One region of the Pseudomonas sp. 20P_3.2_Bac5 genome, then DNA from elsewhere that is predicted to be linked to it. Evidence: predicted binding sites of a transcription regulator. Region 1 holds the regulator's gene; the other holds the start of a gene.
What was found. Region 1 encodes sigma-54, which starts transcription at its own class of promoters, with help from an activator protein. Its sites were predicted from a motif close to ANTGGCATNNANNTTGCTNT; they were not measured.
Positions count from the first base shown of each region.

Region 2: nirB (nitrite reductase large subunit NirB) is a predicted target of sigma-54. The motif match lies at 664-683, and genes of this name have one in related genera.

Region 1 is NZ_JANLOA010000137.1:97,363-100,687, forward strand. Features, by position in the region: gene hpf (ribosome hibernation-promoting factor, HPF/YfiA family) at 1-99, opposite strand, end outside; gene NTD88_RS28085 (RNA polymerase factor sigma-54) at 181-1,674, opposite strand; gene lptB (LPS export ABC transporter ATP-binding protein) at 1,852-2,577, opposite strand; gene lptA (lipopolysaccharide transport periplasmic protein LptA) at 2,577-3,101, opposite strand; gene lptC (LPS export ABC transporter periplasmic protein LptC) at 3,088-3,325, opposite strand, start outside.
Region 2 is NZ_JANLOA010000131.1:6,243-9,567, reverse strand. Features, by position in the region: gene NTD88_RS26005 (bifunctional nitrate reductase/sulfite reductase flavoprotein subunit alpha) at 1-531, shown strand, start outside; gene nirB (nitrite reductase large subunit NirB) at 836-3,325, shown strand, end outside.

The DNA.
Region 1 (3,325 bases):
CTTGTCGAAATGACTTGCTACACGCTTGAGCTTCTGCTCGACATAGTCGCGCAGCGGCGGAGTGACTTCTACATGATGTCCACTGATGTTGACTTGCATACTGCTTCTCCTTTGTTGCCGTGCATAAAGAGGCAGGTGTTGCGCCTGCCACTGAATTGCGATGGCACACCTCAGGGAAGGTCACATCAATCGCTTGCGCTCACTCGACGGTGCGATGCCGAGGGATTCGCGGTACTTGGCGACGGTGCGACGTGCTACCTGGATGCCTTGTGCCTCCAGTAAACCAGCGATCTTGCTGTCACTCAATGGCTTTTTCTGATTTTCCGCGGCAACCAGTTTTTTGATGATTGCGCGGATCGCTGTGGACGAGCATTCACCGCCTTCGGAGGTGCTGACGTGGCTGGAGAAAAAGTACTTCAGCTCATAGATTCCGCGGGGCGTGTGCATGTATTTCTGCGTGGTGACCCGGGAAATCGTCGATTCGTGCATGCCCACTGCTTCAGCGATGTCGTGCAGTACCAGCGGTTTCATCGCCTCGTCGCCATGGTCGAGGAAGCCGCGCTGGTGTTCGACGATCTGGGTCGCCACCTTCATCAGCGTCTCGTTGCGGCTTTGCAGGCTTTTGATGAACCAGCGGGCTTCTTGCAGCTGGTTGCGCATGAAGGTGTTGTCGGCGCTGGTGTCGGCGCGGCGTACGAAGCCGGCATATTGCGGGTTGACCCTCAGGCGCGGTACCGCTTCCTGGTTCAGCTCCACCAGCCAGCGATCGCTGTCCTTGCGCACGATCACGTCGGGAACCACGTATTCGGGTTCGCTCGACTCGATCTGCGAGCCAGGGCGTGGATTCAGGCTCTGGACCAGTTCGATCACCTGGCGCAGCTCGTCTTCCTTGAGCTTCATGCGGCGCATCAACTGGCTGTAGTCGCGGCTGCCGAGCAGGTCGATGTAATCGCTGACCAGCCGCTTGGCCTCGGCCATCCACGGTGTGTTGGCGGGCAGTTGGCGCAATTGCAGCAACAGGCATTCGCCCAGGTTGCGTGCGCCGATACCGGCGGGTTCGAACTGCTGGATGCGGTGCAGGACGGCTTCGATCTCGTCCAGTTCGATATCCAGTTCAGGGTCGAAGGATTCGCAGACTTCTTCCAGCGTCTCGTCGAGGTAGCCCTGGTTGTTGATGCAGTCGATCAGGGTTACAGCGATCAGTCGGTCGGTGTCCGACATCGGTGCCAGGTTCAACTGCCAGAGCAGGTGGCTTTGCAGGCTCTCGCCGGCCGATGTGCGGGTGGTGAAGTCCCACTCGTCATCGTCGTTGCTGGGCAGGCTGCTGGCGCTGGTCTGGTAGATGTCTTCCCAGGCGGTATCGACCGGAAGTTCGTTGGGGATGCGCTCGTTCCATTCGCCTTCTTCGAGGTTTTCCACAGTCGGCGCGGATTGCTCGAAGCTGCTCTCCTGGGACTCGGCAACAGGCTTGGACTCGGCGTTGTCGGCCATCGGATCGCTGTTGTCGAAGTCTTCGCCTTCTTCCTGGCGCTCGAGCATCGGGTTGGACTCCAGGGCTTCCTGGATTTCCTGCTGCAGATCCAGTGTGGAGAGCTGGAGCAAACGGATAGCCTGTTGCAACTGCGGGGTCATCGTCAGTTGCTGGCCCATTCTTAGGACGAGCGATGGTTTCATGGCTGGGGCTTAACACCTTATTCGCCGGCGCGCATGCGCCATCAACTACAGGGGCGCGCGGGCGCCAATTCTAAGCAAGATATATGCCTGAAACTGTAGCGTTTGCCTAGAGCGCTGTAACAATTAAGCCGCAATCGTGGCTGAATCGCAGCGCTCGGACCACTCCGATACGCGAGCCTACAGACGGAACTCGTGGCCCAGGTACACCTCTTTGACGAGCTGGTTGGCCAGGATGGTTTCCGAGTCGCCTTCGGCGATCAGTTGGCCATCGTTGACGATGTAAGCGGTTTCACAGATATCCAGCGTTTCACGGACGTTGTGGTCAGTGATCAGAACGCCAATGCCCTTGGCTTTCAGGTGGTGGATGATCTGCTTGATGTCGCCGACCGAGATCGGGTCGACACCGGCGAAGGGTTCATCGAGCAGGATGAACTTCGGTGCGGTAGCCAGGGCGCGGGCAATTTCCACGCGACGACGCTCGCCGCCGGACAGGCTCATGCCGAGGTTGTCGCGGATGTGGCTGATGTGGAATTCCTGCAGCAGGCTTTCCAGCTCCTTGCGGCGCCCTTCGCGATCCAGTTCGTTGCGGGTCTCCAGGATCGCCATGATGTTGTCGGCCACCGACAGCTTGCGGAAGATCGAGGCTTCCTGGGGCAGGTAGCCGATGCCGGCGCGTGCGCGGCCGTGCATTGGCTGGTGGCTGACGTCCAGATCGTCGATCAGCACGCGGCCCTGATCGGCCTGGACCAGGCCGACGATCATGTAGAAACAGGTGGTCTTGCCGGCGCCGTTAGGGCCGAGCAGGCCGACGATCTGTCCGCTGTCGATCGACAGGCTGACGTCACGCACGACTTGTCGGCTCTTGTAGCTCTTGGCCAGGTGCTGGGCTTTAAGGGTTGCCATTACTCGGCCTTCTTCTTCGGCTGGATCACCATGTCGATACGCGGACGTGGCGTCGAAACCTTGCCGCCGCGACCGGCGGTGGCGACCTGGGTCTTGGTGTTGTAGACGATCTTCTCGCCTTCGGTCGTGTTGCCTGCGTTGACGACCTTGGCCTGGTCAGTCAGCACTACCAGGTCTTTTTGTGCCTGGTACTGGATCTGCTTGGCGTAGCCTTGCATCTTGTCCGGCTTGGCGGCGTCCTGCTGCTGTTCGAAATAGGCCAGGGTGCCCACCGACGTCACCACATCGATGTCGCCGTTTGGCGCACGAGTCAGGGTCACCGTGTTGCCTTTGATCATCATCGAACCTTGAGTGATGATCACGTCACCACGGTAGGTGGCGATACCTTGCTTGTCGTCCAGTTGGGCGTCGTCGGCCTGGATGCGAATGGGTTGATCGCGGTCGTTAGGCAGGGCCCAGACACTCGCGCTTCCCAGTGCTGCGCTCAGGCTGAGCAAAAAGGGGAGGGTTTTAACGAGCCTCATACTGTCCTCTTACGTTGGACAGCAGGTCCATCCTGCCGTCTTTCAAATACGCTTTCATTCCCTTGCCCGTAGTCACGCCACCGGCGCCGTCGATTCTAACGTCTTGCTCGGTTTGCGCATATTGCTTCTGCGGGAATACCGTCATGCGGCTGGAGGTAATGATGGTTGTGCGGTTCTGGTCGTCGGTGCGGGCAACCCGAACCGAGTCGATCAATTCGACTTCA
Region 2 (3,325 bases), on a different contig from region 1:
AGCTACCTCGCGGATCGCGCCGATAACGTGAGGGTGCAGATTTTCCCGCAGCCGTCGGCGAGTTTTCGGTTGCCGGCGGATGATGGCGTGCCGGTGATCATGGTCGGCCCCGGCACCGGGATTGCGCCGTTTCGCGCGTTTCTGCAGGAGCGGGAGGCGCGGCAGGCCAAGGGGCGTAACTGGCTGTTCTTCGGTGAGCAGCGGGAGGCCTGTGATTTTTACTACCGCGATGAGCTGATGGCGTGGTGTGAGAGCGGTGTTCTGACTCGACTGGATACGGCGTTTTCGCGGGATCAAGCGGAAAAGATCTACGTGCAACAGCGCATGCGTGAACAGGGCGCGCTGTTGTGGCAATGGCTGGAAGAGGGCGCCTGCTTCTATGTGTGTGGCGATGGGGCGCGAATGGCCAAGGATGTGGATGCCGCGCTGAAAGAGGTGATCGCCGTGCAGGGTGGGATGAGTGCCGAGGATGCTGCGCTCTATGTCGCGCAGATGGGGCGGGACAAGCGTTATCTGCGGGATGTCTATTGAGGCCAACCGGGCCAACTCGGTAGGAGCGAGCTTGCTCGCGAAGCAGCCCCATTAGGGTTCACCTCTGGAATGAATTGCACCAGCGTGGTTCGATTTCCCCACGGTTTCTCTGCAATTTCCCTGATTTCCCTACTTGGCACACTCCCTGCTTTTACAACTCCACAACGTCCCGGGTGGTCAACGTCGATCACCGCTACGGACTACATAACGATTCAAGACCAGGCAAAGGCGCCTGGAGCTTCGGCTCCAGGCGCCTTTTTTTGTGTTTTTTTCGGGGTACGCCCCGCACCGTGAGGATCCGGACATGAACGCCATCGCGTCCATCGAACAACGAGAAAAGCTGGTCATCGTCGGCAACGGCATGGTGGGCCACCATTGCGTCGAACAACTGATCGAGCGCGGCGCCCTGGCCCGTTTCGAGGTGCGGGTGTTTGGCGAAGAGCGTCAGCGCGCCTACGACCGGGTGCACCTGTCGGAGTATTTCAGTGGCAGCGACGCCGAGGCGCTGGCGCTGGGCGAGGCGGGGTTGTACGCCGAGCATGGCATTGCACTGCACCTGGGCGAGACGGTGCTGGAACTGGACCGTGAGCGCCGCGAGGTGGTGACGGCCGAGGGCCGTTACCCCTACGACCGGCTGATCCTGGCCACCGGCTCCTATCCCTTCGTGCCGCCGATCCAGGGTTCGGAAGGCGCAGCGCGCCTGGTCTACCGGACCCTCGATGACCTTGACGCCATCCGCGACGCCGCCACCAACGCCCGGCGCGGCGTGGTGGTGGGCGGGGGCCTGCTCGGGCTGGAGGCGGCCAACGCGCTCAAGTCCCTCGGCCTGGAAGCCCATGTGGTGGAATTCGCGCCGCGGCTGATGCCGGTGCAATTGGACAGCGAAGGCGGCGCGGCCCTGCGTGCGCAGATCGAGGCGCTGGGCGTCGGCGTGCACACCTCGCGGGCGACCCAGGCGATCGTCGAGGGCCAGGACTACCGCTACCGCATGAACTTCGACGGCGGCGAGAGCCTTGAGACCGACCTGATCGTGTTCTCCGCCGGCATCCGGCCGCAGGACGCTCTGGCCCGTGGTTGCGGCCTGGAGATCGCGCCGCGCGGCGGCGTGGTCATCGACGGCGAATGCCGCTCCAGCGACCCGCGCATCTACGCCATTGGCGAATGCGCGTCCTGGAACGGCAGCGTCTTTGGTCTGGTGGCGCCCGGCTACAACATGGCCCGCAACCTCGCGGCGGCACTGGCGGGGCAGTCGTTCAGCGCCTTCGAGGGCGCCGACATGTCCACCAAGCTCAAGCTGCTCGGCGTGGACGTCGGCTCCATCGGCGACGCCCACGGCGCCACGCCCGGTGCGCGCAGCTATCGCTTTATCGACGAGGCCGGCAGCGCTTACCGCCGGCTGGTGCTGGACCCCAGCGGCAAGCGGGTGATCGGTGCGGTGCTGGTGGGCGACAACAGCTATTACGACACCCTGCTGCAATACGTGCAGAACGGCATCGCGGTGCCGGCCGATCCGTCGTCGCTGATCCTGCCGCAATCGGCCGGCGCCCCGGCCCTCGGCGCCGACGCGCTGCCGGATACGGCGACCATCTGCTCCTGCCACAACGTCAGCAAAGGCGCGGTCTGCGCCGCCATCGACAGCGGCTGCGGCGACCTCGCCGCGGTCAAGGGCTGCACCAAGGCTGCCACCGGTTGCGGCGGCTGCGCGGCGCTGCTCAAGCAGGTGTTCGAACATGAACTGACTGCCCGCGGCGTCACCGTGGACAAGAGCCTCTGCGAACACTTTTCCTACACCCGCCAGGAGCTGTACGGCATGGTGCGGGTCGAGGGAATTCGCACCTTCGCCGAACTGCTGGAACGTCACGGCAAGGGTCACGTCGGCTGCGATATCTGCAAGCCCACCGTAGGCTCGATCCTCGCGTCGTGCTGGAATCAGCCGATCATGGACCCGGCGCTGGTGCCGTTGCAGGACACCAACGACACCTTCATGGCCAACATGCAGAAGAACGGCACCTACTCGGTGGTGCCGCGGATTCCCGGCGGCGAAATCACCCCGGACAAGCTGATCGTGATCGGCGAAGTGGCGAAGAAATACGACCTCTACACCAAGATCACCGGCGGCCAGCGCATCGACCTGTTCGGCGCCCAGTTGCATGAGTTGCCGCTGATCTGGGAAGAGCTGATCGCTGCCGGTTTCGAGACCGGCCACGCCTACGGCAAATCGACCCGCACGGTGAAGTCCTGCGTCGGCAGCACCTGGTGCCGTTACGGCGTACAGGACAGCGTGAAAATGGCGCTGCTGCTGGAGGATCGTTACAAGGGCCTGCGTTCGCCGCACAAGCTCAAGTTCGCGGTGTCCGGCTGCACCCGCGAGTGCGCCGAGGCGCAGAGCAAGGACATCGGCGTGATCGCCACCGAGAAGGGCTGGAACCTGTACGTCTGCGGCAACGGCGGCATGCGCCCGCGGCATGCCGAACTGTTCGCCACCGACCTCGACGACGACAGCCTGGTGCGCCTCATCGACCGCGTGCTGATGTTCTACATCCGCACCGCCGACAAGTTGCAGCGCACCTCGGTCTGGCGCGAAAGCCTGGAGGGTGGGCTGGACTACCTCAAGCAAGTAGTCCTCGACGACAGCCTGGGCCTTGCCGCCGAGCTGGAAGCGCAGATGCAGCATGTGGTCGACCGCTACGAATGCGAGTGGGCCAACGCCCTGAAAGACCCGGAAAAGCTCAAGCGCTTCCGCACCTTCGTCAACGACCACCGCGCCGATCCGGGCGTGCATTTCGTCCGCGAG